Regions from separate parts of the Pseudomonas sp. NPDC079367 genome, predicted to be linked through region 3. Evidence: riboswitches for the same ligand, from Rfam matches in the RefSeq annotation. Region 3 holds a riboswitch; each other region holds the start of a gene.
The links. Region 3 has a riboswitch for cobalamin ahead of cobO (cob(I)yrinic acid a,c-diamide adenosyltransferase). Riboswitches for the same ligand answer to the same signal wherever they lie in the genome.

Region 1 (10,174 bases), on a different contig from region 3:
CTGCACCGGCGCCTGGGCATCACCATTGTCTACGTGACCCACGACCAGGAAGAAGCCATGCGTCTGTCGCAACGCATCGCGATTTTCAGCCACGGCAAGATCGTGGGCCTGGGCAGTGGTTATGACCTTTATCAGAATCCGCCGAATGCGTTTGTCGCATCCTTTCTCGGCAATTCGAACTTCCTCAAACTCAAGGCGCAGGGCAATGCGGCGGCGAGTTTCGAGGGGCAGTCATTGTCGATTCGGCTGACGTCCGGGTTGCACACTGATCAGGATGTGCTGCTGATGGTGCGGCCGGAAAAGGCTGTGGCGCTGAGTGTGCAGCAAGCGAGTGATGAGCCGCTCGCGGCGGGCTGGAATGAGGTGTCGGCGAATGTTGTGGAAGTGCTGTTTCTGGGTGAGAGCCAGACGTGCAGCGTGGTGACTGCGGGCGGGACGTCGATGACGGTCAAAGCACTGTCGGCGGCGGGCATGCCGCTCAAGGCCGGCGATCCGGTGCGGGTGCGCTGGGCGACGGCGGATGCTTGCGTTTATACCGAGTGGGCCGAAAGCGACTTGAACAAGGCTGCCGGTGCCCACTGAAGCTTCTACATGAAATTGCGTTTCAACTGTGGGATCGGGCTTGCTCGCGAATAGGTCGTGTCAGTCACCATCAAGGTTGAATGACCCACCGCATTCGCGAGCAAGCCCGCTCCCACAAGGTTTTGTGGTGCTCAGACAATCGGGATAAAGCCTTCGACCTCATCCGGCCAAGCCGTCAGCACTTCAAACCCGGTCTCGGTCACCGCGACCATATGCTCCCACTGCGCCGACAACGAGCCATCCTTGGTCAGCACGGTCCAGCCATCCGGCATGTTCTTCACATGGCGCTTGCCGGCATTGAGCATCGGCTCCACGGTAAAAATCATCCCGGCCTCGAGCTTGAGCCCCTGATTGGGAAAGCCGTAATGCAGGATCTGCGGTTCATCGTGATAAACCTTGCCGATGCCGTGGCCGCAGTATTCACGCACGACGCTGAAGCCCTCCGCCTCCGCCAGGCTCTGGATCGCATGACCGATATCGCCCAGCGTTGCGCCCGGTTTCACTGCGCGAATGCCCGCACACATGGCTTCGTAGGTGGTCTTGATCAGGTGCTGCGCTTCAGGAGTCGCCTCACCGACGACGTACATACGGCTGGTATCACCGAACCAGCCATCCTTGATCACGGCGATATCGAGGTTGACGATGTCGCCGTCCTTCAATGGGGTGCCCGACGGAATCCCGTGGCACACCACGTCATTGACCGACGCACAGACGGTTTTCGGAAAGCCGTGATAACCGACGTTGGCAGGCACGGCTTTCTGCACATTGACGATGTAGTCGTTGCACAGCCGATCCAGCTCATCGGTGCTCACCCCGGCCTTCACATGCGGCACCAGCATCGCCAGCACTTCGGCGGCGAGTTTGCCGGCGGCGCGGGATTTTTCAATGTCGGCAGGCGTGTTGATTTTGATCTGGTTTCTCATGCGCTGACGGCTTCCTGAGTCAGTTGTTGCAAATCCAGGCCGCCGTTCTGTTCGGCGCGGATCAGCAGGCGGCAAATGGCGCTGTGGTCGAGGTTGGGGTGCAGCTCGGCGAGCATGCCGATGCGCATCCAGTGCTCGGCCTGCGCGTTGATCGAGCGGCTGAGGGCGTTGCTGGAGATGCGCAGATTTTCGTGCATGTCCTCTGAAATTTTTACGATGCCCATATCTGTTTCCGATACGAAATGTATATGGATCGTATACTAGCCAAGCTTCGCCCAGGATTGCAAATACCCGGAATGAAAGCACGCGCCCCCTGTAGGAGCTGCCGAAGGCAGATTCGGCTCCCCTTGAGCGCCCTGATCGACTACCATGCCCGCGCCGGTTTCCACACGGAATTAACAGGGAATCCGAAATGCTTGCACAGCATCAATCGGAACTGCCCCCGCAACTGTAGGTGCCGAGCCTGCTCCTCGACTGCCACTGGGTCATTCCCGGGAAGGCCGGAGCACGGCGATGACGCATCAGTCAGGAGACCTGCCGGCACAGTGACTGACTAACCGGCGGGGTGTCCGGGAAGGACATCGTGCCGTGTGTGTTTTCACAATGCCGGCCTTGCGCTGTTTCCACGACCGCGCCCGAGGTGTGTTTCCAAACCGTACCCGCCCGCTCCCGTACGGTTCCCCTGGAGACTGCCCCATGCTGCTGACCCGCGTTGCCACCCTGCTGACCTGTCTGAGCCTTTGCACCCTGGTTCAAGCGGCACCGACTGCGTATCCGCTGACCGTCGAAAACTGCGGCAGCAGCCTGACCTTTCAACACGCACCCACTCGCACAGTGACCATCGGCCAGGCCGGCACCGAAATGCTCTACGCCTTGGGTCTGGGCGACAAGGTCGTCGGCACCTCACTGTGGTTCAACGACGTGCTGGGCACCTACAAAGCGCAGAACGACAGGATCGAGCGCCTCGCCGACAACGAGCCGAGTTTCGAAGCGGTGATCGCCAAACGCCCGGAGCTGGTTGCCGTCGAGCTGGAATGGATGGTCGGCCCGCAAGGCGCGGTCGGCACTCGCGAGCAGTTCCATGAATTGAAGATTCCCACCTACCTGCTGCCCTCCGATTGCGAAGCCAAGGACAACCTCGTCGGCTCCGACGGCACGCGGCTGGCGCCGTTCCGCATCGACAGCATCTACAAAGGCGTGAGTCAACTGGCGGCGATTTTCGATGTGCAGGCGCGTGGCGAACAGCTCAATGAACAGCTCAAGGCCAGCCTCGCGCGGTCGATCGCCACCGCGAAAAAACAGCAGCGCAAAGACGTCAGCGCCCTGGTGTGGTTCTCCAGCGCCGAGATGGACATCGAGCCGTTCGTGGCCGGGCACAAAGGCGTTCCCGATTTCATGCTCAGCACCCTCGGCGTGCGCAACGTCGTCGAGTCGGATGAAGAATGGCCGACCGTTGGCTGGGAAACCATCGCCAAGGCCAACCCGACGTTTCTGGTCATCGCGCGCATGGATCGTCGACGTTTCCCGGCGGACGACTATCAGAAAAAACTCGCCTTCCTGCGCCGTGATCCGGTGACGCGCAACATGGACGCGGTCAAGCACAACCGCATTATCGTCCTCGACGCCATGGCCATGCAGGCCAGCCTGCGCACCTTCGACGGCCTCGAACAATTGGCCAGCGCCATCAACGGCTACGACCTGTCGCAATGAGCAGACACCTGATTCGGTCGCTGCTGGTCCTGTTGACGCTGTCGGTCGCGCTGATCGGCGGCGTGGCCATTGGCGAGACCTCGATCGAGCCAAGCGTGGTGTTGCAGGTGCTGGCCAACAAACTGTGGGGCGCCGGTCATGTGCTCGACCCGATCGACGAAGGCATCGTCTGGAATTATCGCCTGACTCGCGCTTTGGTCGCGGCGGCCTGCGGTGCCGGCCTGGCCACGTGCGGGGTGATCCTGCAGTCGTTGCTGCGCAATCCGTTGGCCGATCCGTATTTGCTGGGAATTTCCGCTGGCGCCTCGACCGGCGCGGTGATGGTCGCCCTGCTTGGCGTCGGCGCCGGGGCTATTTCATTGTCGGTCGGTGCCTTTGCCGGTGCGGTGACGGCATTCGTGCTGGTGATCCTGTTGGCACGGGTCAGCGGCTCGGCCAGCGGCACCGGGCAGATCATCCTGGCCGGCATCGCCGGGTCGCAGTTGTTCAACGCCCTCACGGCGTTTCTGATTACCCGCTCAGCAAGCTCGGAGCAAGCGCGCGGGATCATGTTCTGGCTGCTGGGCAATCTCGGCGGCGTACGCTGGCCGTCGGTGTGGCTGGCGGTGCCGGTAGCGCTGTTGGGGTTGGTGGTGTGCCTGTGGCATCGGCGTGCGCTGGATGCGTTTACCTTTGGCGCGGATTCGGCAGCGTCTCTGGGCATTGCCGTGCGTCGCGTGCAGATTCTGCTGATCGGCTGCGCCGCGCTGGTGACGGCGGTGATGGTGTCGATTGTCGGCTCGATCGGTTTTGTCGGCCTGGTGATTCCCCACGCCGCACGGTTGTTGCTCGGTACCGGCCATGCGCGTCTGCTGCCCGCCAGCGCACTGGGCGGCGCGGTGTTTCTGATCGCCGCCGATGTGCTGTCACGCACCCTGATCAAGGGTCAGGTGATTCCGGTCGGCGTGATCACCGCGCTGGTTGGCGCGCCGGTGTTCGCCCTGATTCTGGTGGGTCGGAGATCGGCGCGATGAACACGGTTCTGAGTTGTGCGGGTGTGGGCTTCAAAGTGCGCAGCGCCGAGTTGCTCAACGGTGTCAGCCTCGACGTTCAGCGCGGCGAGACACTGGGTATTGTCGGGCCGAACGGTTCGGGTAAATCCACGCTGCTGAAACTGCTCGCCGGCCTGCGCGAACCGAGCGCGGGCCATGTGCAGCTCGGCGGTCAGGCGCTGGGCAAGATGTCACGGCGCAGCATCGCGCAGACGCTCGCGGTGGTTGAGCAACAGGCCGATACCGACGATGGCATCCGCGTGTTCGACGCGGCGGCGCTGGGGCGCACGCCATGGTTGTCGGCGCTGCAACCGTGGTCGCCGGCCGATGACGCCATCGTCGGGCAAGCGTTGGTTGACGTCGACGCCGTGCACCTGCGCAACCGCCTCTGGCGCAGCCTCTCCGGCGGCGAACGCCAACGCGTGCACATCGCCCGCGCACTGGCCCAGCGCCCGCAGATCCTGCTGCTCGACGAGCCGGCCAACCACCTCGACATCCAGCATCAGTTGAGCATTCTGCAAGTGGTGCGTGCGCTGCCGGTGACGACGCTGATCGCCCTGCACGACCTCAATCAGGCGCTCAAGTGCGATCGTCTGGCGGTGCTGGAACGCGGCCGTCTCGTGGCATTGGGTGAGCCGTTGCAAGTGCTGACGCCGGAGCGTTTACAGACGACTTTCGGGGTCAGGGCGCACTACCTGACCGACCCGTTCGATGGGGCGCAGATATTGCGTTTTCTTACCTGACGCATGTGTAGCTGACGGACCGCCTTCACGAGCAAGCCCGCTCCCACAGTGGATTTGTGGGTTGCCGGGTATGGCGGGTGTAGCGCGAAATCTGGTGGGAGTGGGCTTGCTCTCGAAGGCGGTTGGTCGGGCAATTTATAGGTGGCTGAGACTCCGCTTTCGCGAGCAAGCCCGCTCCGACGAAGGGCTACGCGCGCAGCGCTTGCGGCTCGCTGACCGTTTGGGCGAGCACAGCCACCTCTTCATACTTTTGTCGGGCGAACGCCAGCCAGCTTTTCATTTCGGCATCTAACTGGTCTTCTCGGCCTGGATCGACCGGACTGTGCAGCAACGAGCAGGACGGCGCCACCCACAAACGATCACCCAGACGCTCATGAGCGTGACGCAGCGTCGCCAATGCGTTTTGCAGATCGCAGCGCCAGACGTTACGACCGTTGACCACACCCAGCGACAGCACTTTATAGGCTGGCAGGCGATCAAGAATGGTCGGGTACTGATCCGGCGCGCGCACCAGATCGATGTGCAGGCCGTCGACCGGCAGGTTCGCCGCCAGACCGAGGTTTTCTTCCAGACCACCGAAGTAGGTAGCGAGCAGTTTTTTCAGCGGATCGCGCTGGATCTGGTTGTAGGCGCGTTCGAAAGCATTCTTCCAGTCCTGCGGCAGATCAAGGACCAGAATCGGCTCATCGATCTGCACCCACTCCACACCCAATGCCGCCAGCCGCGCGAAGATCTGTCCGTACAGCGGCAGCAGGCGATCGAGCAAATCGAGCTTGTCGAAGTCGGCGTCTTTGGTTTTGCCCAGCCACAGATAGGTCAACGGGCCGAGGATCACCGGTTTGACGTTGTGCCCCAGCGCGCGGGCCTCTTCGGTTTCTTCAAACAGCTGCTCCCAACCCAGCTGGAAGTGCTGATCGGCGCTGAATTCCGGTACGAGGTAGTGATAGTTGGTGTCGAACCACTTGGTCATTTCCTGAGCCTGGCCGTCGCTGCAGCAAGCATTGCTGACGCCTCGGGCCATGCTGAACAGGGTTTGCAGCGTGGCTTTGCCGTCATGCGGGCGGAAGCGCTCGGGGATCACGCCGAACATCAGCGAGTGGCTCAGCACTTGGTCATACCAGGCGAAGTCGCCGACCGGCAACAAATCGATGCCGGCGTTCTTCTGCAAGTCCCAATGGACCTTGCGCAGCTCACGCCCGACGTCACGCAGGCCCGCCTCATTCAGTTCTCCCTTCCAGAACGCCTCTTGCGCTTTCTTCAGTTCACGGTCGCGACCGATGCGCGGAAATCCAAGGGAATGGGCCAGTGCCATGACAAACAACTCCAGGTGCTTATTCGATGGCGGCCATTGTCGGAAACGAAGCTTGATGAAACAAACTCAATAAATTCTAGATCATCACAAGTTCCACTCATGCACATACACCCCTGTAGGAGCTGCCGAAGGCTGCGATCTTCAGACCGTAGGGATGCAGAACATCCCCGACTGCATTCCCACGCGGAGCGTGGAACGATCAGAACGCCTCAGGGCAACTTGCCAGTTTTCGTTCTATGGTTAGATCCAAATGGCTGGATTTGCGAAGGATTAAAGGTTGCGAGGGGAAGATGTCTGCGCCTAAGTTGCACGCGAGTCTTTTACCCGCGATTGGAACGCGATCAACACCATAAAGAGGTGAAGAAATGTCGAAGGAATCACGCCCTGCCGTACTTGGGCTGATAGGCAATACTCCGCTGGTTCAGGTCACCCGCTTCGATACCGGACCGTGCACGCTGTTTCTCAAACTCGAATCGCAGAACCCCGGCGGCTCGATCAAGGATCGTATCGGTCTGGCGATGATCGACGCGGCTGAACGCGACGGCCGCCTGCAACCGGGCGGCACGATCGTCGAGGCCACCGCCGGCAATACCGGTCTCGGCCTGGCGCTGGTCGGCCGTGCCAAAGGCTATCGCGTGGTACTGGTGGTGCCGGACAAAATGTCCACCGAGAAAGTCCTGCACTTGAAGGCCATGGGCGCCGAAGTGCATATCACCCGCTCCGACGTCGGCAAGGGCCATCCCGAGTATTACCAGGACGTTGCCGCGCGTTTGGCCAAGGACATTCCCGGCGCGTTTTTCGCCGACCAGTTCAATAATCCCGCCAACCCGCTGGCCCACGAATGCAGCACCGCGCCGGAAATCTGGGCGCAGACCGAACATGACCTGGACGCCATCGTTGTCGGCGTCGGATCGGCCGGCACGCTGACCGGGTTGAGTCGCTTCTTCAAGCGCGTGCAGCCGAATCTGGAAATGGTTCTCGCTGATCCGGTCGGTTCGGTGATGGCGCAATATAGTCGCGACGGCACCTTGCCAACCCCCGGTTCGTGGGCCGTCGAGGGCATTGGCGAAGATTTCATTCCATCGATCACCGACCTTTCCAGCGTGCGTCACGCCTACTCGATCAGCGACGCAGAAAGCTTCGATCACGCCCGCCAGTTGCTCAAGGCCGAAGGCATCCTCCGTGGCTCATCGACCGGAACCCTGTTCGCTGCCGCGCTGCGTTATTGCCGCGAACAGACCGAGCCGAAACGGGTGGTCAGTTTTGTCTGCGACACCGGCACGCGCTACCTCTCGAAGGTCTACAACGACCAGTGGATGACCGACCAGGGCCTGCTGCAACGCAAGGGCTACGGCGATCTGCGCGACTTGATCGCCCGACGTTTCGAGGACGGCCGGGTGATCAGCGTCGGCCCCGATGACACCCTGCTTACCGCATTCCAGCGCATGCGTCTGGCGGATGTTTCGCAATTGCCGGTGTTGGTCGAAGGCAAGCAACTGGTGGGCGTGATCGACGAGTCCGACATCCTTCTCGGCGTGCACGAAGATGCCGCGCGCTTCAGCCAGCCGGTGTCCAGCGTGATGACCGACAAACTGCAAACCCTCGCCCCGGCCGCGAGCCTGGCCGAGCTGGAATCGGTGCTCAGCCGTGGCCTCGTCGCCATCATCGCCGACGCCTCCGGCTTCCATGGCCTGATCACCCGCACCGACATGCTCAATCAATTACGGAGATCCCTTGCATGAGTCAGCACGACGTTAAATCCCAAGGCTTCGCCACCCGGGTGATCCACGCCGGACAAGCGCCCGACCCGACCACCGGCGCGCTGATGCCGCCGATCTACGCCAACTCCACCTACCTGCAAGACAGTCCCGGTGTGCACAAGGGTTTCGACTACGGCCGCTCGCACAACCCGACGCGTTTTGCCCTGGAACGCTGCGTCGCCGACCTCGAAGGTGGCACCCGCGCGTTCGCCTTCGCCTCGGGTCTGGCGGCGATTTCCACGGTGCTGGAACTGCTCGATGCCGGCTCGCATATCGTTTCCGGCAACGACTTGTACGGCGGTACCTTCCGCCTGTTCGACAAGGTTCGTCAGCGCAGTGCCGGGCACCGTTTCAGCTTCGTCGACCTGACCGATCTGTCGGCGTTCGAAGCGTCGCTGCAGGACGACACGCGCATGGTCATGGTCGAGACCCCGACCAACCCGCTGCTGAGCCTGTCGGATCTGGCCGCGATTGCGCGCATCTGCCGCGCTCGCGGGATCATCTGCGTGGCCGACAACACGTTCGCCAGCCCGTATATCCAGCGCCCGCTGGAGCTGGGTTTCGACATCGTTCTGCACTCGACCACCAAATATCTGAACGGCCACTCCGACGTGATCGGTGGCATTGCCGTGGTCGGGCAGAACGCCGAGTTGGCGGAAAAACTCGGTTTTCTGCAAAACGCCGTCGGCGCGATTTCCGGGCCATTCGATGCGTTCCTCACCCTGCGCGGGGTGAAAACCCTGGCGCTGCGCATGGAGCGACATTGCAGCAACGCCCTGGACCTGGCGCAGTGGCTCGAGCAGCAACCGCAGGTCAAGCGCGTTTATTACCCGGGGCTGGCTTCGCATCCGCAGCATGAACTGGCCAAGCGGCAGATGCGTGGTTTCGGCGGGATGATTTCCGTCGATCTGAACAGTGACCTGGCCGGCGCACGGCGCTTTCTGGAGAACGTGCAGATCTTCGCCCTGGCGGAAAGTCTGGGTGGTGTGGAAAGTCTGATCGAGCATCCGGCAATCATGACCCACGCGACCATCCCGGCCGAAACCCGCGCAAAACTCGGGATCGGCGATGGGCTGGTGCGGCTGTCGGTAGGCGTTGAAGACGTCGAAGACCTGCGTGCCGACCTCGCCAGGGCACTGGCGAACATCTAGCACTGCACTGACGTAAAGCCTGAAGATCGGACTTTACGTCAGAACGTTTTCGGCGGATTCGCCTTGTCGATCGCGCAGCCCGCGCAACGTCGCGCGCAACTCGGCCGGGTGCACCGGTTTCGACAGAATAGCAATCTGTCGATCGTGCAATGCTGCCTGAATCCTTTCGACGTCGTGGCCGCTGATGATCATCGCCGGCACTGCCCAGCCGCGCTGCCTGCGCATCTCATCAATGCATTCGATGCCAGTGGCGTGGGTGCCGAGGTCATAGTCGGCGACGATGATGTCGCAGTCAGTCACCAAATCCTCAGCCGAGCACTCGGCCTGAACCACGCAGCCCCAGCGCTCAAGCAACGCCGAAGTTGCCAGCAGCACGTTGCGATCATCCTCCACCAGACACACCTTCAGCCCCGTCAACAAACCCACTTGTCGCGCTTCACTGCGGACAACCCGTGACTGCGGCGCCGCTACGATTGGCAAACCGCCAAGGGTCACCGCCGTGCCGCACCCTACCCGCGAGCGCAGAGCAACGTCCACATCGATCAGTTCACCCAGACGCTTGATAATCGACAGGCCCAGCCCGACACCCTCGACGTCTTTGTCGCGTACCTGCCGCACCCGATAAAACTCCTCGAAAACCTTGTGCTGATGCTCTTCGGCAATGCCGTTGCCGCAGTCATAAATGACGATGGCCAGCCCTGCCCCGCGTTTACGCACGCCGAGCAATACCGGCCGCTGTGCGCCGTATTTGAAACAGTTGGAAAGCACGTTTTGCACCATGGTCGCCAGCAACGCCGGATCAGTTCTGACCCAGTGCTTGCACGGTCGCAGCCGCAGCTCGACGCCTGCCCAACGCGCCGCTTCCTCGTGTTGCCGGACGATGTCCGCGAGCCATTCACCGAGGTCCAGCGTCTGCATTTTCGCTTCGACCCGACCGTTATCGAGGGTGTAGAGGTCGAGAA
Region 2 (10,174 bases), on a different contig from region 3:
CAATGCCCGCAGAATGTTTAGCGCTGCCGCCGGCGTATCGAGACCGACACCGTTACCGATGCGACCGTCGCGGGTCGGGTAGTTGGCGAGGATCAGCGCAATGCGCTTTTCGCCATCGGGCACGCGCGCCAGATCAATCCAGCGCCGCGCCAGTTCGGCGACGAAATCCATGCGCTCGGGCTGGGCGCGGTAGCAAACCACGTCGGACTGACTGCGCTCGCTGCGCCAGGCCAGATCCTTGAAGCTGATCGGCCGGCTGATGATGCGCCCGTCGAGTTCCGGCAAGGCAATATGCATCGCCAGGTCGCGCGGCCCGAGGCCCTGCTCGCTGGCGCGCCAGCCGGGCTCGTTGTCTTGGGCGCAGATCGCTTGAATCACCGGGATATTGCGGCGAAACGGGCGCAGATGCGGTGCTTCCGGGCTCGATTGGGCGAACCCGGTGGTGTTTAGAATCACCCCCGCTTCGACTTCATCCAGCCAATCCTCGACCACCGCCAGGCAGGCTGGCTCTTTAAGACTGGCCACCGCGATCGGCAGCGGATTGAGCCCGGCCGCCTGCAAACGCTGACAGAACACATCGATGAACGCGGTGTTCGCGGCCTGCAAATGCGAGCGATAAAACAACAGCGCCGCCACAGGTTGATCGGGCAGCCATTCGGCTTGCCAGTCACTCAGGGCGGCGGTGTTTTTCCGTGGGTGATAAATGGCCGTGCGCGGCAGGGTCTGCGGCTCGCTCCACGGGTAATCGCGGGCGAACCATTGGTTGCCCAGGCAACGGAAGAAATCCAGCGCATTGCCCATGCCACCCTGACGCAGGAACTGCCAGAGTCGATCGCGTGACTGAGCGCTGACCGTGCTCAAGTCGCTGAGCTCCGGGTCCGGACGGTCATCGCCCGGTACCAGAATCAGTTGCACGCCGCGTTCGGACAGTTCGATCAGCCGCTCGACGCCGTAGCGCCAATAGGCGATGCCGCCGTGCAGCGAGATGAGAATGACCTTGGCGTGTCGCAGCACTTCGTCCACGTACAAATCGACCGACGCATGATTCTGCACCTGCATCGGGTTGGCCAGACGCAAGCTCGGATAATCATCCGGCAGCTGCTGCGCCGCCTCGGCAAGCAGCGCCAGGCTGGAATCGCCGCTGCACAGGATCACCAGCTCGGCGGGGGTTTGTCCGAGGTCGGCAATGTTGTCATCCGAGACGAATCCGCCGGGCTGAGTCCTGAGCAGGTGCATGGCTTAAACGCTGAGCGCGGCGCGCAATTGCGCTTCGAGTTGCACGGCATCCAGTGCCTGACCAATCAGCACCAGACGCGTGACGCGCGCTTCTTCAGCGCCCCACTGACGGTCGAAATGCTTGTCGAAACGCGTGCCTACACCCTGAATCAACAAGCGCATCGGTTTGTTCGGGATGGCGGCGAAACCTTTGACACGGAGAATGCCGTGCTGCACCACCAATTGCGTCAGTGCGTCGAGCAGCAGGCTTTCGTCGGCTTGCGGCAGTTCGATGGAGATCGAGTCGAAGGCGTCGTGATCGTGGTCGTCATGATCGTCATCACCGTCATGATGGTGATCATGGTGGCTGTGGCGGCTATCGATGTGTTCTTCGGAGCCAGCGCCGAGGCCAATCAAGACGTCGAGCGGCAAACGACCGTTGCTGGCTTCGATGATTTTTACCGCTGGCGGCAGCTCTTCGGCGACCTCAGCGCGTACGCGAGCCAAGTCTTGCGGGCTGGTCTGGTCGGCCTTGTTGAGGATCACCAGATCGGCGCTCGCCAGTTGATCGGCGAACAGCTCGTGCAGCGGCGATTCATGGTCGAGGTTCGGATCGAGCTTGCGCTGGGCATCGACCTGATCCGGGAACGCGGCGAACGTGCCGGCGGCGACGGCCGGGCTGTCGACCACAGTGATCACCGCATCGACGGTGCAGGCGCTGCGAATTTCCGGCCACTGGAACGCTTGCACCAATGGCTTGGGCAGGGCCAGGCCCGAGGTTTCGATGAGAATGTGATCGAGGTCACCGCGACGGGCTACCAGTTCGCGCATCACCGGGAAGAATTCTTCCTGCACCGTGCAGCACAGGCAGCCGTTGGCCAATTCGTATACGCGGCCGCTGGCCTCTTCTTCGGTGCAGCCGATGGTGCATTGCTTGAGGATTTCACCGTCGATGCCCAACTCGCCGAACTCGTTGACGATCACCGCGATGCGCCGGCCCTGAGCGTTGTCGAGCATGTGCCGTAGCAGCGTGGTTTTGCCCGAACCGAGAAAACCGGTGACGATGGTGACGGGGAGTTTGGCCAGTGTTTTCATCGGTATGCCCTTTGGCAAGCGGCGGGCATACGGGACGAGAACCGGCAGCGCGTGTGCACGCCGGAAGCATTCGCCACCGGATCACCCCGCCCGGTTGTAGTGAGAATCTGTGACGAGGCAGGTCTCCTGGCTGACGGTGTCCAGGCGCTGGGCCTGGCATTCGCTGCGCCTTCCCGCTGGCTCATTGGCTGAGCTGGCAGTGGCGTGGCAACGAACCTCACCGTTCACAGTTGCGGGGGCAGCCGCGGCTTTGACCGCGTTCCCTTCTTAGCTTCGGCGAGTGCCGAAGAACCTCGAAAGCGCAAGGCTACGCATGGGTCCGTCGTGGGTCAATGGTCGGTGAGTCTGAAACTGGGGGTATATCCGTTGCTACGGGTGCAGCGGCGTGCGGTTTCGCTCCAGCGACTCCCTTTTCCAGATGTACGACTGCGTCGTACGGTAGCTGTGATCACACACCCGGAGCGATCCCATAACGAAGCCTGCCGAAGGGGCAAAAGATCAAAAGCAAAAGCCAGATCAAAAGATCGCAGCCTTCGGCAGCTCCTACAGTCGGATCGCGTGCTGCAAGACCAGGTCGGCTGTCAGGCCGCCTTCGCGAGCGGGCTCGCTCCCACAAAAAGCAAAAAGCAAGGCAGCGCAGCTGCCCGCGGCGAAGCCGCCCCACTCAACAATGAGCGCAAGCTCGAGTGCTCTTGATCTTGATCCACCGGCGACGTCGGAAGGCTGAGCGGAGGGATTGATCCGGGCGTGGGAGCGCAGCGACCGTACGACGCAGTCGTACACAGCGAGTGTAGGTGCAGCGAAGCAAACCGGAGCCGCTGCGCCCGGATCAGTCCCGCAGCGAAGGAACCCGAGCCTGCGAGGGCCGAACGTAGGAGCAAGCCTTTTTGGGTACTTTTTCGGCGTTTGGGAAAAGTGCCTCGCCGTAAGGGCGAAACCGTAATCAGCAACACCCGCAGCAACGGATATACACACAAAAACATCAGAAAATGCCCCCACCGCAGCACCGAAAACTCCCCGGAAATTGACTAAAAACCCAAACCCATGTTCTCCTGCACACCTTGTTACGGGTGCCCTTCACAGGGTGAAACGGGAAACCGGTGAATCATGTGCTTTACTCAAAGCCATGTCAGTCCGGTGCTGCCCCCGCAACGGTAAGCGAGCGAAGCGTCAAATCCACTGTGCCCTGGCATGGGAAGGTGACGCTTGCAGGTCGGTGACAAACCAACCCCTCGTGAGCCCGGAGACCGGCCCGCAACACCCAGCGCGCGCAAGCGCCGCTGACCACCAACAAACCCGCGGTGGGCGGGCGCTGTTCGAAATCCCTGCGTGCCCGACTCGCAGGGATTTTCCTGCGCTCTATTCACCCGCTGACATTTCAGAGGGAAGCGCTATGTCGATCATCAGCAATACCGTCAGCCACACTGACCACATCTCCAGCACCACCACTCTCGGCCAACGCGTGGCCGCCGCCCTCTTCGCCTCGATCCTCGGCGCCAGTCTGGTCTGGTTCGCCGGTTTCTCGCACATCGAAGCAGTGCACAACGCTGCCCACGATACCCGCCACAGCGCTGCGTTCCCTTGCCACTGAGACCTGCCGACATGATCAAGCGTATCGCGCAAACGGCGGGGTTCACCGGCTTGCTGGCCGCCCTGCTGCTGACGTTGCTGCAGAGTTTCTGGGTATCACCACTGATTCTGCAGGCCGAAACCTTCGAGAAATCCGAACCGGTCGTGCAAGTTCACGAACACGCCGCTGGCACTGCCGCCCACAGCCACGATGGCGAAGCCTGGGAGCCCGAAGACGGCTGGCAGCGCGTGGTCTCGACCACCGGTGGCAATCTGGTGGTGGCAGTGGGTTTCGCCTTGATGCTCGCTGGCCTTTACACCCTGCGCGCGCCGACCCGGACTTCGCAAGGTCTGCTCTGGGGGCTGGCCGGTTACGCCACGTTCGTTCTCGCGCCAACGCTGGGGCTGCCGCCAGAATTGCCGGGCACGGCAGCCGCCGATCTGGCATCGCGACAAATATGGTGGATTGGCACTGCTGCTTCGACCGCTGTCGGTCTGGCACTGATCGCCTTCAGCCGTCACTGGCTGATGAAGATTCTCGGAGTGGCGATTCTTGCAGTGCCGCATGTGATCGGCGCGCCGCAGCCACAGGTGCATTCCATGCTCGCGCCGGAGGCATTGGAAACCCAGTTCAAAATCGCTTCTCAGTTGACTAACGTAGCGTTCTGGCTGGCCTTGGGCCTGATCAGTGCCTGGTTGTTCCGCCGCAAAAGCGCAGGGCACTATCAGGCATGATCAATGACCGCGCAGCGCCGACGCTGGTTGTTGGCTTGGGCTGCCAGCGCGGCTGCCCGGCCAGTACGCTGCGCGCGTTACTCGATCAAGCCCTGCAGGCGCATCGCATCGAACTGCGAGCCGTCAAGGCGTTAGCCACTATCGATCTGAAGCGTGACGAACCGGGTCTGCTGGAACTGGCCACACAGTTGAACCTGCCCTTGCGGTTTTTCAGCAGTGCCGAACTGGCCGGTTACCAACAGCGTCTCAGCCATCAATCACAGATCGCCTTTGAGCGCACCGGCTGCTACGGCGTGGCGGAAAGCGCCGCGCTGGCAATGGCCGAGCAACTGATCCAGGCGCCGGCGAGACTGTTCATTGCGCGGCAGAAATATGCGCAGGCCACGCTGGCATTGGCTGGCGCTGCATAAAATCCCGATAATCGTCGACATCGATCATGAGCACACTTCATCTGTAGTGCAGCTGCGCCTCTTTACTAGGATTTAACGATGACCGTCTACTTTATCGGCGCTGGGCCCGGCGATCCGGAACTGATCACCGTCAAAGGCCAGCGCCTGATCCGCGCCTGCCCGGTGATTATCTACGCTGGCTCGCTGGTGCCGTCGGCAGTGCTGGAAGGTCACCGGGCCGATAGCGTGGTCAACAGTGCCGAGCTGCACCTGGAACAGATCATCGATCTGATCAAGAGTGCCCATGCCAAAGGCCAGGACGTCGCGCGCGTGCATTCCGGAGATCCGAGTCTGTACGGAGCGATCGGTGAGCAGATTCGCTATCTGCGCGAGCTCGGCATTCCCTTCGAGATCATTCCAGGCGTGACTGCCACAGCGGCATGCGCAGCGCTGCTCGGCGCCGAGTTGACCCTGCCGGACATTTCACAAAGCGTGATTCTGACCCGTTACGCCGACAAGACTGCCATGCCGGCCGGCGAGGAACTGGCCAGTCTGGCGCAACATGGCGCGACCATGGCCATTCATTTGGGCGTCAATCATCTGCAGAAGATACTGGTTCAATTGCTGCCCCATTACGGCGCGGATTGCCCGATTGCCGTTATTCACCGGGCGACATGGCCAGATCAGGACTGGGTGGTCGGCACGCTGGAGGACATTGCCGGGAAAGTCGAGGCCAAAGGGTTTCGGCGTACGGCGCTGATTCTGGTCGGGCGGGTGCTGGGCAGTGAGGTGTTCAGCGAGTCATCGTTGTATCGCGCCGGGCATGCGCACCTTTATCGCCCCTAGAAGCACCTTTGCGAGCAGTTCCGCCGACAGGGTCGGCGAACATTGTCCATAAAAAAACGGCGCTCACGGGGCGCCGTTTTTCATGCTCGCAGCGAACGCCTTAATAGTAGGCGTTTTCTTTCTGCGTATGGTCGGTCACATCGCGAACGCCCTTGAGCTCCGGGATGCGCTCGAGCAGGGTGCGCTCGATGCCTTCCTTCAAGGTCACGTCTGCCTGGCCGCAGCCCTGGCAACCGCCACCGAACTGCAATACGGCAATGCCGTCCTCGACCACATCGATCAGGCTGACCTGACCGCCGTGGCTGGCCAGCCCCGGGTTGATCTCGGTTTGCAGGTAATAATTGATGCGCTCATTGACCGGGCTGTCGGCATTGACCATTGGCACCTTGGCGTTCGGCGCCTTGATGGTCAACTGGCCGCCCATACGGTCGGTGGCGTAGTCGACGACGGCGTCATCGAGAAACGCTTCGCTGAACGAATCGATATAAGCAGTGAAGCTTTTCAGCCCCAGCGCAGTATCTTCAGGTTTTTCTTCGCCCGGCTTGCAGTAGGCAATGCAGGTTTCGGCGTACTGGGTGCCAGGCTGGGTGATGAAGACACGGATGCCGATGCCGGGGGTGTTCTGCTTGGAAAGCAGGTCGGCCAGGTAATCATGGGCGGCGTCGGTAATGGTAATAGCGGTCATAAAAACTCCTCGCAGGCTTGGGCGCAGTTTACGCCAATCGGAGCGCGGGACAAAGTCCCAGTATTTTTGTCGGAAAAAGCCGCACGTGTGCCCTCGCCTGCTCGCTGACGGTGGCGACGATTGAGCGCTTGATCAACGGGTGGCTGTTAACAAATGGAAACCCAAGCACATTCGCCCCCATATATATGTATACCTCTGCCGGTTTTCCATGCCCCTATATTCAAGGCCTTCGACTATTTTTCCAGCCGCTACGGTTCAAAGGCCTTGAATGTCTACTTTGTTATCCAGTTTCTACAACAAGACGCCGCCTCGCAGATTGCAGGATCTCAACCACCTGATCAGTTACCTGCATGGGCTCATCGACGACAACTTCAACACGGATGCCAGTGAGCTCTATTACCACCCGCCCGCCGCCTCTGAATTGGGGCGCGAATGCAAAGAAGCCTTTCGTGTATTGAAAAAACTCGAGGCAGACGAAGATTTCATAACGCACCTTTCCACGCCAGCCACGGTCGATCAATCGCTGTTAGGCAACGACTTCCTGTACGACTTCCTGTCCGTCCAGTTGAGTTCCACGAAGTCGCCGACACCTGACCCGGCGGAAGTTTTCCCGATCGCCGGTCACTCGGTAACGCTGAGAGACGTTCCGATGTATTGGTCGATCGATGTTGATGTCTTGCTCGATATCTACCGTCAAGTCGGCAACGGGGTCAAAAGCGACGGTTCCGTGCGGTTCGACCAGGTTCTGGCCTGGTACGCGCTGATCCCACGGCGTCCCGCCACACAGGCGGACTGGCAGCGCCTGCTGCACAATCTGGTGGAGCATCGCGCGTTATTGTTGCTTGGGCATCACGGGGCCGTCAGTGACTTCGAGCACTTGTTCAGCGCTGAAAGCGACGAAACGATCATCCGGGTTGTCCGCGAAATCGAAGCCGAGACATCACGCTGCCTATTGGCGAATGTCGTACCGGTGAAATCCAATGGCAAATTTGCAAAGTTGAGCCAAACCACGCCGGTAGCGCTGCTGGAAACAGCCCTGCAATCGGCGAGCAACCTGCAACTGGCACAACGTATTGCCGCAGCACTGGATTGGTACACCGCGAAGAACGAGCAAAACCGCCCGGCCAGTGTACTGACCAGGTTGTTGTGGCGAGCGCTCTGGCTGAGCGTAAAACCGGGCCCGCACGGCAACTATCAAAACGAACTGCAGATACTGATCGGGCCCGGTTGTGGCTATTCGTCCATCCACGAATCGTTGATCGAGCACTTCCAAAGATCACTGTCGGTCGAGCGGCCTATTGCCTTGTTAGCGGTGGCCATCATGAAGAGCAACGTGGCCAGCGAAGCGTGGGTTCAGGATATTCCCGACGCACTGCCGTACGCCACGTCCAGCACCTGGGTCAATTTCAGGAGTGGTTTCATGCTTGCCGAATCCGTCGCGCCCGGCTCCTCCCGGCACATGACCTTCGAACAGTTGCTCAATTTGCCGGCGGAGCATTTCCGGGCCTTTGCGCACGATATCGAGCAACAGCGACTGGTTGCCGCCGCCAAAGTCCGCCCGACGGTGGAGTGGGCAGCGGCGATGGGATTGTTCGCCACACGTCAGACGGCTTATCCGGTCAGCGAAATAGAGCTGGCATTGAGCACGCTGGAACAGCATGAGCAAGAAATGCTCGATGCCCTGAAAAACCTCGCGCTGACCCCACCCAGTCGCTTTCGCTATGCCTCGGACGCAGCGTATGACCAGGCGTTTCATGCCTGGCTGGTCACCCCAAGAGAAGCCTATAAGTGTTTGATCAAGACATTGCTCGCCCAATATCTGCCTGCATGCCGGGGTGATCTGGAGCGGGACGAAGTGACTGTTTACTCGCTGCGGCTGCCGCTGAACGACATGCAGGTCGAACATGAGAACAAAGCCAACACCGACGCCGTGCGTGGCCGCTGCGGGTTCATTCTGCGAATGATCAATCCGGTCTATCCGGCAAAGGTCCGCTACATTGAAGTCTTTCCGCGAGCGGGTATCGTGCGCTTGCGCAAAGACATCGACTCGCTGCCAGTTGGCGGTGAGATCAAGGTCGAGAGCGTTGGCTCCAGCAGTCGAACAAGCCGGGGTTCATTCAGAAAAGGCACCCAATTGCCGTTCGATTGGGAAGCCTACCGCGACGGCTCGAAACCCAGAACGGACGAGCACGCCAACCTTATCGTCGAACAGGTTGGCGAAACGTTTGCCGCGGTACCCATCGAAAAACGCTCGCCCGACGTCGCGGCACGCACCCTGCCCTTTGCAGCCAATAACCTGACCTCTGCCCGGGCAGAAGAACTGGCCGCCATGATCGCCCGCGAGCTGTTTTACAAGGATGAGTCGGCCCTGCTCGAAGACACCCGCAAGGCCACACGCAGCACCGACATCGGCCGGGATTTTCTCGAGGACCTCACCTTCTGGGGAAAAATGTTCGTACCGTTCTGGGGCGCCATTGATGATCTGGCATCCGGCGAGCCGCAACGCATCGAGCGCGGCGGGCTCGGCCTGTTCACCGACATCGTTTCGTTTGCGCTGCCCATCGGAAAATACCTCGCCGGTTGTACCCGCCTGGTCAGCCAGGCAGGCACGCTCGGCCTGCGCCTCGCCCTGCCAAAATTTGCCGGTCTGACGCGAACTCTATTGGTATCGACGCTGCGCGAACTCAACCCGCTGGAGTCGGTATTGGCATTGCTCAAGCTCGGTCGCTTTACCCTGCGCAAGCTCGGCGCGGCGGCAATGCGCCAGGTACGCCTGGGCATTGCCCAGTTGCGCGACGGAACGGTCAGCGTTCAGCACTTGATCGCAGTCGACCCGAACACCTGGGCACCGCGCCAACCCGGCGACCGGCTCTGCACCGTCGAAGGAATCGCTGACATTCCCATGCGCAACGTCGGCAGCGTCGGCGCGGCGGATTATCGGCTCATCGATGCGCTGTCCGGGCAGGCGTTCGGCCCTCGCTACCGCGAGCCGGTGAGAGTGATGAGCAACAGCAGTCCGTTGTTGCAGCCCTACGCTGTTCAGCCCCACTGGATTTCCGGCCTCCAGGCCGACTCGCGAGGAATCTTTTTCCGTCCTGAATACAACCAGAAATTCATCTGCAACATCGATGAAAACGGGACTGTCGCCGTTTACCAGATACGTGAAAACTCGTATGGATTCCTTCAGGAAACCGCGCAAAACGGGGAAAACAGCTTCTCGGTCGTGCTAGTCAACCCGAAGAACAACCGTGACCTGTCGATCAACCTCTCATCGGTAAAGCCCGGCCACTGGTACAGCAGGGAAATCCGGGTCAGAGGCGGCGCGCCTGATGACCCCAACGTGACAACGCCTTTGCATCTGCAAAAGTGGTCGCGGTTCAGCGAGCATGTGCTGGAGGTCACCCTTGAGGCGTTTGCGAAAAAACATCGGCTGGACCCGGCCGCCTTCAGGCAATTCGTCCACACAGAAGGGCAGTTGAAACCGCTGGGCCAACAGATACTGGATCGGGCCGACACCGCGCGTACGGTTGTCACCTACGAGCATCTGCGGGAGTGGCGCAGCATGTCGCAGGAAGGCCGCAGCACGCTCAGCCGCGAAGGCTTCGCCGCCACGCACAATCTTGACCCGCAGGACTTCATT
Region 3 (10,174 bases):
GCGCCAGCGGATTCGCGCAGCACGCGGGCCAGTTCCAGTGGCTCTTCAATCAATGCCCAGTCGGCCGGGCGGCGTGCGCGGTGATGGGCGACGCGTTGGTTCATTTCGCCGTCGAGCGGTTGGCTGGTGGCGATGTAGGTGACCGCCAGATGGCTGTCACTGGCGAGTTTTTCCGCCAGACGACTCTTGCCGGAGCGGGCGCCGCCGAGGATCAGTTGGAGCATGGGTTCATCCAAAAATGTGTGGTGAGGCAACCGGCCCCTTCGCGGGCAAGCCCGCTCCCACAGTTGATCGCATTTTCCTGTGGGAGCGAGCCTGCTCGCGAAAGGGCCAGCCCAGACAACTCAAATCCCGCAGAGCTGACGCAACAGCCCGGTATCCAGATGCTTCTCCACCAGATCCGCCAGCCGCTCGATATCGCGCTCGCGCAAGCCGTGGTAATCGACCTCCTGCACGTCGCTCAACCCGGCCCAGCGCAACAACGCCGCACTCGCCTCGGGGGATTCGAACAAACCATGCAGATAGGTACCGAACACCTGGCCATCAGCACTCTGCGCGCCATCGCAACGTCCGTCGTCCAGTTGCACGGCCGCGTTTTCCAGCGCCGGTCCGGTGGTCACCCCGGCATGAATTTCATAACCGCTGACTGCGGCGTTTTCCAACGCCAGCCGCCCGTGCACGTTGCGCAGTTGCTTCTCGGCTTCGAGTTGCGTTTCGAACGCCAGCAGACCCAGACCGGCGCTGGAGCCAGCAGCGCCTTCGAGGCCGAGCGGATCATGCACGTGCTCACCAAGCATTTGCAGACCGCCGCAAATCCCCAGCACCTTGCCGCCGTAACGCAGATGCCGATTGATTGCCGCGTCCCAGCCATTGGCGCGCAGATAAGCCAGATCACTGCGCACGCTTTTCGAGCCCGGCAGGATGATCAGATCGGCGGCAGGAATCGCCTGCCCCGGGCCGACGAATTGCAGATCGACCTGCGGATGCAGACGCAGCGGGTCGAAGTCGGTGTGATTGCTGATGCGCGGCAGCACCGGCACCACCACTTTCAACACTCGCTCGGCCTTGTCGGTCTGGCGTTGGTCGATGCCGTCCTCGGCCTCAAGGTGCAGATCCATCACGTAGGGCAACACGCCCACCACCGGTTTGCCGGTGCGCTGTTCCAGCCAGTCGAGGCCCGGTTGCAGCAAAGCGATATCGCCGCGAAAACGGTTGATGATGAAGCCTTTGACCCGCGCCTGTTCGCTCGGTGAAAGCAGTTCCAGCGTGCCGACCAAATGGGCAAACACCCCACCGCGATTGATGTCAGCGATCAGTAGCACCGGGCAATCGACCGCCTCGGCAAAGCCCATGTTGGCAATGTCGCCGGCGCGCAGATTGATCTCCGCCGGCGAACCGGCGCCTTCGACTATCACCAGCGGATACGCCGCGCTGAGCCGCGCATGGGAAGCGAGCACCGCTTGCATCGCGATGGCCTTGTAATCGTGATAAGCGACGGCATTCATCGTCGTCACCGCGCGGCCATGAATGATCACTTGCGCGCCGGTGTCACTGTTGGGCTTTAGCAGCACCGGGTTCATGTCAGTGTGCGGTTCAAGGCCGGCCGCCTGCGCCTGCACCGCTTGAGCGCGACCGATCTCGCCGCCGTCAGCGGTCACTGCGCTGTTGAGCGCCATGTTCTGCGGTTTGAACGGCACCACCGCCACGCCTTGGCGAGTGGCCCAGCGGCACAACGCCGTGACCAGCGTGCTCTTGCCGGCATCGGACGTGGTGCCTTGCACCATCAGAGTGGTCATGAATTGTCCTTGGCGAACGCTTGCAACGCCTGTTCGAGGCGCAGCTCTTGCGTGGCATCGGCAGGCAGGCCGAAACGCACACTGCTGTTGTGAATGAAGAGGCGCAGGAGGATGCCGCGCCGGGCGAGGAACTCGTGCAGCGCTTCGGCGCGCTCGGTGATCAGCCACTGAAACAGCGCGCAGCCACCCTGCGGGGCGAAGCCGCAACGGGTCAGCAGCGCCGCCAGCCGTTCGCTCGCTTCATCGCTGCGAATCCGCTGACGGGTATGACCCTCGGTGTCTTGCAGGCACGCCGTACCGAGCACCCGCGTCGGCCCGCTCACGGCCCACGGCCCGACCTGTTCGGCGAGCAGTTTGAGCAACTTGCGCTCGGCCAGCACAAAGCCGAGGCGCACCCCGGCCAGACCGAAAAACTTGCCGAACGAACGCAACACCACCAACCCGACCTGATGCGCATAGGGCGCCAAACTCAGTTGCGGCGTGTTGTCCATAAACGCTTCGTCGACCACCAGCCAGCCACCGCGTTGCGCCAACCGCGCATGCCAGTCGAGCAGGCGCGCCGGGGTCAGCCTCAGGCCGGTCGGATTGTTCGGGTTGACCACCACCAGCACATCGAGGCTGTCGAGAAAGAACTCGACTTCCTGCTCGAGCACTTCCCGGACGATATAACCGCTGCGCCGCCAGGCTTCGGCGTGCTCGGCATAGCACGGCGACAATACGCCAACCTTGCCGGCCCGGCGCAGGCGCGGCAGCAGCTGGATGGCCATTTGCGAGCCGGCCACCGGCAACACCTGCGCCGCGCCGTAGTAGTCGCAGGCAGCCTGCTCCAGTCCGTCGTCGGTTTCCGGCAGGCGTGCCCAGGCGCGCAGCGGGATCTCGGGGATCGGGAACGGCCACGGCGCGAGGCCGCTGGACAGGTCGAGCCAGTCGGCCTCGACGATCCCGTAATCGAGTGCAGCCTTGCGCAACCGGCCACCGTGCTCAAGCATAAAATTGCGCCCCCAGGCAAAGCATCAGCAGCCACAACCATACGCCGCGCTGGACCAATTGCCAGCCACGGTCGATGGAATCGGCATCGGCCGGCGCACCTTCGCCCAGTTGCGGGCGCTCGTGCAGTTCGCCGTGATAGATCGCCGGGCCGCCCAACTCGACGCCCAGCGCGCCGGCACCCGCCGCCATCACTGGGCCGGCGTTGGGGCTGTCCCATTTTGGCGCCTGGGTACGCCAGCACCTCAGTGCGAGTCGGGTTTTGCCCAGTAGCGCGTAGGTCAACGCCACCAGACGCGCAGGAATGTAATTGAGCAAGTCGTCGATTTTCGCTGCCGCCCAGCCGAAACGTTCGAAGCGTTCGTTGCGATAACCCCACATCGCATCGAGGGTATTGCTCAGTCGATAGAGCACCACGCCCGGTGCTCCGGCGACGACAAACCAGAACAGCGCGGCGAACACCGCATCGCTGCCGTTCTCCAGCACCGACTCCGTGGCGGCGCGGGCAACGGCGTTGCCGTCGAGTTCATCGGTCTGGCGGCTGACCAGGTATCCGACGCGCTTGCGCGCCTCGTCCAGATCATTGGCGCGCAACGCCGCTGCGACCGGCGCGACATGTTCGCCGAGGCTGCGCATGCCGAGGGCGCAGTACAGCGCGAGAATTTCGACAATCCAGCCCACGTAAGGCGCCCAGGAAAATGCCGTGGCGAGCAAGGTCAGGGGGAGCACCGCGAGTACCCACGCCGTCACGCCATGGCTGCGCCAGCCACGACCGCCGGCGTTGAAGCGTTGCTCGATGCGCCCGGCGAAATTGCCGAACGCCACCAGCGGATGCCAGCGTTTCGGTTCACCTAGCAGCGCATCCAGCGCTACCGCGGCGACACTCAGCAACGCCACACTCATTGACTCACTCCCCAATAATTTTCGTACAGCAACTCGTTCAGCGGCCGCGCCTGCGCCCAGCCTTCAAGCACCAGCATCGGCGCCGGATAGAATTCCTTGACCGGGCCCAGACACAACACCGCCAGCGGCTTGGCACCGGCCGGCAGCTTGAGCAAATCCGCCAAGGCTTGCGGTTCGAACAGCGAGACCCAGCCCATGCCCAGGCCTTCGGCACGGGAGGCCAGCCATAGATTCTGGATCGCGCAGGACAACGAGGCCATGTCCATTTCCGGCAACGTGCGCCGGCCGAAGATGTGCTTTTCGCGGTCGTCCATCAGCGCCGCGACCAATACTTCAGCGCAATCGTTGATGCCTTCGACCTTGAGTTGCATGAACTCATCGCTGCGCTCGCCGAGAGCTTCGGCGGTGCGCACGCGTTCTTCCTCGACCAGATCGCGGATCTGCCCGCGCAGGCTGCGGTCGCTGATGCGGATGAAGCGCCAGGGCTGCATCAGACCGACGCTTGGAGCTTGATGAGCGGCTTCCAATAAACGTCGCAGCAGCTGCGGTTCAACGCTGCCACCAGTGAAGTGGCGCATGTCGCGGCGTTCGGCGATGGCCTTGTAGACCGCTGCGCGTTCAGCTTCGGAGAATGTGTTGTCGGTCATGGCCTCTTCGCGAGCAGGCTCGCTCCCACAGGGGATCTCATTTCTTCAGGAAGCTCACCATTCAATGTGGGAGCGAGCTGGCTCGCGAAGACGGCCTCACGGTCGGGCGCAAACAACGCAGCAATCGCGGTCGGATTCGACGGGAAATAAAAGTGCACATAAGAAGCCGTCATCCGCCCCTCACGATAAACCGCCTCAGCGCCACGCCCGCCATTCGGGCTCAAGCCCCGGGCAATCGGCGCCAGCTCAGTGGTGGTCAGCGAATGATGATACGTATGCCCTCGCAAAGAACCTTCCGGCAACTCGACCGCCTGCAACGCCAGCGCCGCAAGACGCTTCTGCATCACCGCATCGCCCTTGAGCAAACCAACCAGTTCAGCACGGGTGCCTTCGACATCAGTCAACGAATCGAGCAGATAAAGCATTCCGCCACATTCGGCGAGCAACGGCTTGCCCGCCGCATGGTGCGCGCGGATCGCTGCAAGCATCGAGGTGTTTTGCGCCAGCGCGACGTGATGCAGCTCCGGATAACCGCCCGGCAGATAGAGGCTGTCTGCGTCGGGCAATTGCGTGTCGCGGATTGGCGAGAAGAAATGCAGCTCGGCGCCCATCGCCCGCAGCAGATCGAGGCTCGCGCCATAGGTAAAGGCAAACGCTTCATCACGAGCCACGGCGATGCGCACACCTCTTAATAGAGGCTCGGCGGCGATGACGTCAGGCGCAGCGAATTCCACGGCCGGTGGCAGCGCGACCTGGCAGCTGCTGGCCAGCGCATCGGCGGCCGCATCGAGGCGTACATCAAGGTCATTCAATTCGCCGGCCTGGACCAGGCCGAGGTGGCGGCTCGGCAACTCGATGCCAGTCTCGCGAGACAGCGCGCCGTACCAGCGCAGTCCTTCGGTGAGGCTGCCTTCGAGCAATTGCGCGTGGCGCAAGGTGCCGACGCGGTTGGCCAGCACGCCAGCGAACGGCAAGTCCGGCTGATACTTCGCCAGGCCCAGCGCCAAGGCGCCGAAGGTCTGCGCCATCGCAGTGCCGTCGATCACCCCGAGCACCGGCACACCGAAATGACGCGCCAGGTCAGCGCTGGACGGCGTGCCGTCGAACAAGCCCATCACGCCCTCGATCAGAATCAGGTCCGCCTCGGCCGCAGCTTCCCACAACAACCGGCGACTTTCCTGCTCGCCGACCATCCACATGTCCAATTGATATACCGGCGCACCGCTGGCGCGCTCGAGGATCATCGGGTCGAGAAAGTCCGGGCCGCATTTGAACACGCGGACCTTGCGTCCCTGGTTGCGATGCAAACGAGCGAGCGCGGCGGTGACGGTGGTCTTGCCCTGACCGGAGGCCGGCGCGGCGATCAGCACCGCCGGGCAGTGACGTGGTTGCTTCAAAGTTCGACGCCTTTCTGCGCTTTGATGCCGGCCTGGAAGGCGTGTTTGAGCATGCCCATCTCGGTGACCGTGTCGCCCATCTCGATCATTTCCGGCTTGGCGCCGCGACCGGTGACGACCACATGCTGCATCGGCGGACGTGCCTGCAGATCACTGAGCACCTGATCCAGATCGAGGTAGCCATGCTTGAGCGCGATGTTCAACTCATCGAGCACCACCAGACCGATCGCCGGGTCGCGCAACAATTCGCGGGAGACTTCCCAAGCCGCGGTCGCAGCGGCGATGTCGCGCTGACGATCCTGGGTTTCCCAGGTGAAGCCTTCGCCCATGACGTGGAAACGCACCTGCTCGGGGAAGCGGCGGAAGAACAATTCTTCGCCGGTGCTGTTGCGGCCCTTGATGAACTGCACCACACCGCATTGCATGCCGTGGCCCATGGCGCGGGCGAGCATGCCGAACGCCGAGCTGCTCTTGCCTTTGCCATTGCCGGTCAGCACCAGTACCAAGCCACATTCGTCGGGCGAATTGGCGATGCGTTCGTCGATCACGGCTTTCTTGCGCTGCATGCGCGCCAGATGGCGTTCGTCGCGCTCGGGGGAATCGTTCATTGGGGAGCTCTCCGTTGAGGCTGGATAACGGCGGGCAGGCACAAGAATAGACGGCAAGAAGCCTGGCATCGCCCACCGTGATGCCGCTGAGATGGATCAGGCCGGTCTCCGGGCTCATGAGCGGCGTTTCGCCGGGCTGCGCGCCTTCCCGCTTCTTTCGAGGCAGTGGCTCAAGGCGCAGTTTTCACTCATTTACCGTTGCGGGGGCAGCGCCGGGATCGTCGTGGCTTCGCTTGAAGACCATCCTCACCGGCTTCCCTGTTTCACTCTGTCGACGCGGGGCCACAGAGCACCTGAAACAAGCGGCGAAGGTTAGAGGGTTGGGGGTGGAGCGTCAATTGAAGAGGCGCTTTGCGAGCGAATAACCGCCGCTGATCAATTGTGCAGCGGCAATCTTGTGCCAGACTGTGACAAATGATATCAAAGAGCCATGCTTTTCTCGAAAAGCCCATCACAATAATAAGGATGACGACGATGCAAGGCATGATCATCAGCAACCCGCGCCTGGAATTTCTGCGCCCGGTGCTGGAACGCTGGTTTGACTGTATCGATCGCTACAACAGCGTGCGCGGCGACAACGACACGCCGTACTGGCACGACGAAAAAGCCAACCTCGGTTTGCTCTCGGCAGCAGCATGGCTGGCCGAAATGGTGACCCTGAGCGACACGGCCACGCGCAAACAGAACGAAGAAGGCGAGCGTAACGCACGCGCTGACCTGCTTATAGCCGGCGCCGAAGATCGCGCGTTCATTCAGGCCACGCAACGCTGGCCACGGGTCAACAACCTCAACCTGACCCAGGCCCTGCTCGACATCACCGTTGATGCCAAGCGCATCAGCTACGCCAGTGATCTCAAGCTCGGCTGCCTGTTCGTTGCCCCGCAAAAAGCCCAGCACAGCGCCAGCCCCGAAGAACTGCAGGACATGGTCGACGACCTGCAAAAAGAGCACACCTGCGCGGTGGCCTGGTATTTCCCCTATGCCTATCGCAAATTGCACAACGACGCAGGCAACTATCACCCCGGCATCGCCGTATTGCTCAAAGAAGCCCGCGGTTGAGCAGTTGAACCATCGGGCCTGCGCCCTCCTCTATGATTAGGAATGCATTCATAGGGAAGATCAGCAATGCGCAAGGCCCAACTCGCTCTTATCATCGCCGTCGCTGGCGGGCTCGCCGCCTGCGGTGAAACCTCCAGCCTGCAAGTCTCCGACGGCACCGGCCCGTCACCGAAGCTGCCCGAACCGAACAAGACGCTGATCCCGACAGTGAACATCGCCCCCGCAGTGGGCTGGTCGGAGGGTGCAAAACCGACTGCTGTGGCCGGCACCCAGGTCGCCGCATTTGCCGAAGGCCTCGATCACCCGCGCTGGCTCTACGTGCTGCCCAACGGCGATGTGCTGGTGGCGGAAACCAACGCGCCGCCCAAGCCCGATGACAGCAAAGGCATTCGCGGCTGGGTGATGAAAAAAGTCATGGGCAAGGCCGGCGCTGGCGTGCCGAGCCCGAACCGCATCACCCTGTTGCGTGATGCCGACCACGATGGCGTCGCAGAAACCCGCACGGTGTTCCTGCAGAATCTCAATTCGCCATTTGGCATGACACTGGTCGGAAACGACTTGTACGTGGCCGACACCGATCGCCTGCTGCGCTTCAACTACGAGCCGGGCGCCACCGAGATCAAGACCCAACCGATCAAAGTCGTCGACCTGCCCGGCGGCACGTTGAATCACCATTGGACCAAGAACGTCATCGCCAGCAAGGACGGCAGCAAGCTCTACGTCACCGTCGGCTCGAACAGTAACGTCGGCGAAAACGGTCTGGATCAGGAAGAAGGCCGCGCAGCGATCTGGGAAGTCGATCGCGCCACCGGCAATCACCGGATCTTCGCCTCAGGCATCCGCAACCCCAACGGCCTCGCCTGGGAGCCGACCAGCGGCGCGCTGTGGACGGCAGTCAACGAGCGTGACGAAATCGGCAGCGACCTGGTGCCGGATTACATCACTTCAGTTAAGGACGGCGGTTTCTATGGCTGGCCGTTCAGCTATTACGGGCAACACGTCGACGTGCGGGTCAAACCGCAAAACCTCGACCTGGTGGCCAAGGCCATCGCTCCAGACTACGCCGTCGGCCCGCACACGGCTTCGCTGGGCCTGACCTTCGCCGAAGGCAACCGCTTGCCGGCGCAATTCAAGGAAGGCGCGTTCATTGGTCAGCACGGCTCCTGGAACCGCAAACCGCACAGTGGCTACAAGGTAATTTTCGTGCCGTTCAGTGGTGGCAAACCGACTGGTCAACCGGTGGATGTGCTGACCGGTTTCCTCGACAAGGACGAGAACGCGCTGGGCCGCCCGGTGGGCGTGGTGATCGATCAGCAAGGTGGCTTGCTGGTGGCAGATGATGTCGGGAACAAAGTGTGGCGAGTGACGGCCAGCAAATAACTCCGACCTTTACCTGATCCAAAAATGTGGGAGCGGGGTTGCTCGCGAAAGCGGCAGATCAGTCAATATTTTATTGAATGACACACTGCATTCGCGAGCAGCCCGCACACTTTGGTTTCTCAGGTTTGATTTACGGGTTATGCGCCAACTGCCCCGGCTGCAACACCCGCTTGGCGCTCAGATACGCCTTCTGCCAGTAAGCCTTCGACAGGCTGTCGAGTTTGACCGTACCGCCCGTTGCCGGTGCATGCACGAAACGCCCCTCACCCACGTAAATCCCTGCATGACTGACTTGCGAGCCGCCGTTTGTGGCGAAGAAGATCAGGTCGCCGGTCTGCAAGCCTTCCTTGCCGACATTCGGCGCCTGCATGACGATCATTTCGCGGGTCGAACGTGGCAGGGAGATCCCTGCCGCATCGCGGTAGACGAAACCGATCAGGCCGCTGCAATCGAAGCCGGAATCCGGCGTATTGCCGCCCCAGCGATACGGCGTACCGACCAGGCCAAGGGCGCGGAACAACACGTCTTCAGCAACAGGGGAAAAATTTTGGGAGGGAGCGAACACGATCGGTGCGCGAACCACGGGGGCTGGCGGCGGCGTGCGACTGGCGCAGGCGCTGAGCAGCGCGGCGCAAAGGATCAAGGTGAGGCGGGCCGACATCGTCATAAGCAGAACATCCTGATCTGGCTGCGGCTTTTTCTGCCGAATGGACAGAAACAAAACCGCCTGCGTCATCACGCAGGCGGTTTGCCATCAATATAGATTCAGGATTCTAGCGGCTACGCGGCAAACTTCAAGTAAGACTTTAACTTCACCTTGTAAAGTTTAGGTCTACTCCGTTGCCGTGCCGTTTTGTCGCCGCGAACGCAGCGACATCGGGATTACTTGCGAGCGGTGACCACGGTCGGCGCCATGGCGAGTGCACGCTTGGCTTCGATGAAGGTCTTGCTCCAGTAACTATCACCCAGGCTGTCGATGCGAACACCGCCGCTGCGACGACTGCTGGAGTGAATGAACTGGTTGTCACCCAGATAGATCCCGGCGTGGCTTACACGACCGCGACGACCGTTGGTGGCGAAGAACAGCAGATCGCCCGGCTCAAGGTTACTGCGCGAAACCAGCGGCGCATCAACGTTGATCATTTCGCGGGTGGAGCGCGGCAGGTTCATGCCCGCCTCTTCGCGGAAGAGGTAACCGATGAAACCGCTGCAATCGAAACCGGCCTCAGAGGTACCGCCGAAACGGTAACGGGTGCCGATCAGGGACATGCCGCGCTCGAGGATGCTGTCAGCCAGGACAGGAAGCTGATAAGGCTTGCTGCCGTTGAACTGGTTGAGTTCTTTTTCGGTGTCCAGCTCTTCCTGGTAAATAACGGAAGACTGGGCAGTAGCAGAAT

Region 1: another riboswitch for cobalamin. It lies ahead of ACIGDJ_RS06550 (ABC transporter substrate-binding protein); the one in region 3 lies ahead of cobO (cob(I)yrinic acid a,c-diamide adenosyltransferase).
Region 2: another riboswitch for cobalamin. It lies ahead of ACIGDJ_RS02125 (CbtB domain-containing protein); the one in region 3 lies ahead of cobO (cob(I)yrinic acid a,c-diamide adenosyltransferase).

The regions. Positions count from the first base shown of each region.
Region 1 covers NZ_JBITTW010000003.1:74,892-85,065, reverse strand. The annotation lists gene ACIGDJ_RS06565 (ABC transporter ATP-binding protein) at 1-582, shown strand, start outside; gene map (type I methionyl aminopeptidase) at 714-1,505, opposite strand; gene ACIGDJ_RS06555 (ParD-like family protein) at 1,502-1,729, opposite strand; cobalamin riboswitch at 1,868-2,062, shown strand; gene ACIGDJ_RS06550 (ABC transporter substrate-binding protein) at 2,202-3,215, shown strand; gene ACIGDJ_RS06545 (FecCD family ABC transporter permease) at 3,212-4,228, shown strand; gene ACIGDJ_RS06540 (ABC transporter ATP-binding protein) at 4,225-4,989, shown strand; partial or broken gene ACIGDJ_RS06535 (5-methyltetrahydropteroyltriglutamate--homocysteine S-methyltransferase) at 5,189-6,301, opposite strand; gene ACIGDJ_RS06530 (pyridoxal-phosphate dependent enzyme) at 6,667-8,043, shown strand; gene ACIGDJ_RS06525 (cystathionine gamma-synthase) at 8,040-9,212, shown strand; gene ACIGDJ_RS06520 (hybrid sensor histidine kinase/response regulator) at 9,246-10,174, opposite strand, start outside.
Region 2 covers NZ_JBITTW010000001.1:503,456-513,629, forward strand. The annotation lists gene cobN (cobaltochelatase subunit CobN) at 1-1,236, opposite strand, end outside; gene cobW (cobalamin biosynthesis protein CobW) at 1,240-2,310, opposite strand; cobalamin riboswitch at 2,409-2,621, opposite strand; cobalamin riboswitch at 3,362-3,581, shown strand; gene ACIGDJ_RS02125 (CbtB domain-containing protein) at 3,704-3,901, shown strand; gene ACIGDJ_RS02130 (CbtA family protein) at 3,913-4,614, shown strand; gene ACIGDJ_RS02135 (cobalamin biosynthesis protein) at 4,611-5,024, shown strand; gene cobM (precorrin-4 C(11)-methyltransferase) at 5,103-5,849, shown strand; gene nfuA (Fe-S biogenesis protein NfuA) at 5,950-6,534, opposite strand; gene ACIGDJ_RS02150 (SET domain-containing protein) at 6,803-10,174, shown strand, end outside.
Region 3 covers NZ_JBITTW010000040.1:29,167-39,340, forward strand. The annotation lists gene cobU (bifunctional adenosylcobinamide kinase/adenosylcobinamide-phosphate guanylyltransferase) at 1-224, opposite strand, end outside; gene ACIGDJ_RS23415 (cobyric acid synthase) at 345-1,796, opposite strand; gene cobD (threonine-phosphate decarboxylase CobD) at 1,793-2,785, opposite strand; gene cbiB (adenosylcobinamide-phosphate synthase CbiB) at 2,778-3,686, opposite strand; gene bluB (5,6-dimethylbenzimidazole synthase) at 3,683-4,333, opposite strand; gene ACIGDJ_RS23435 (cobyrinate a,c-diamide synthase) at 4,330-5,730, opposite strand; gene cobO (cob(I)yrinic acid a,c-diamide adenosyltransferase) at 5,727-6,338, opposite strand; cobalamin riboswitch at 6,420-6,650, opposite strand; gene ACIGDJ_RS23445 (hypothetical protein) at 6,813-7,397, shown strand; gene ACIGDJ_RS23450 (sorbosone dehydrogenase family protein) at 7,464-8,777, shown strand; gene ACIGDJ_RS23455 (C40 family peptidase) at 8,908-9,444, opposite strand; gene ACIGDJ_RS23460 (C40 family peptidase) at 9,660-10,174, opposite strand, start outside.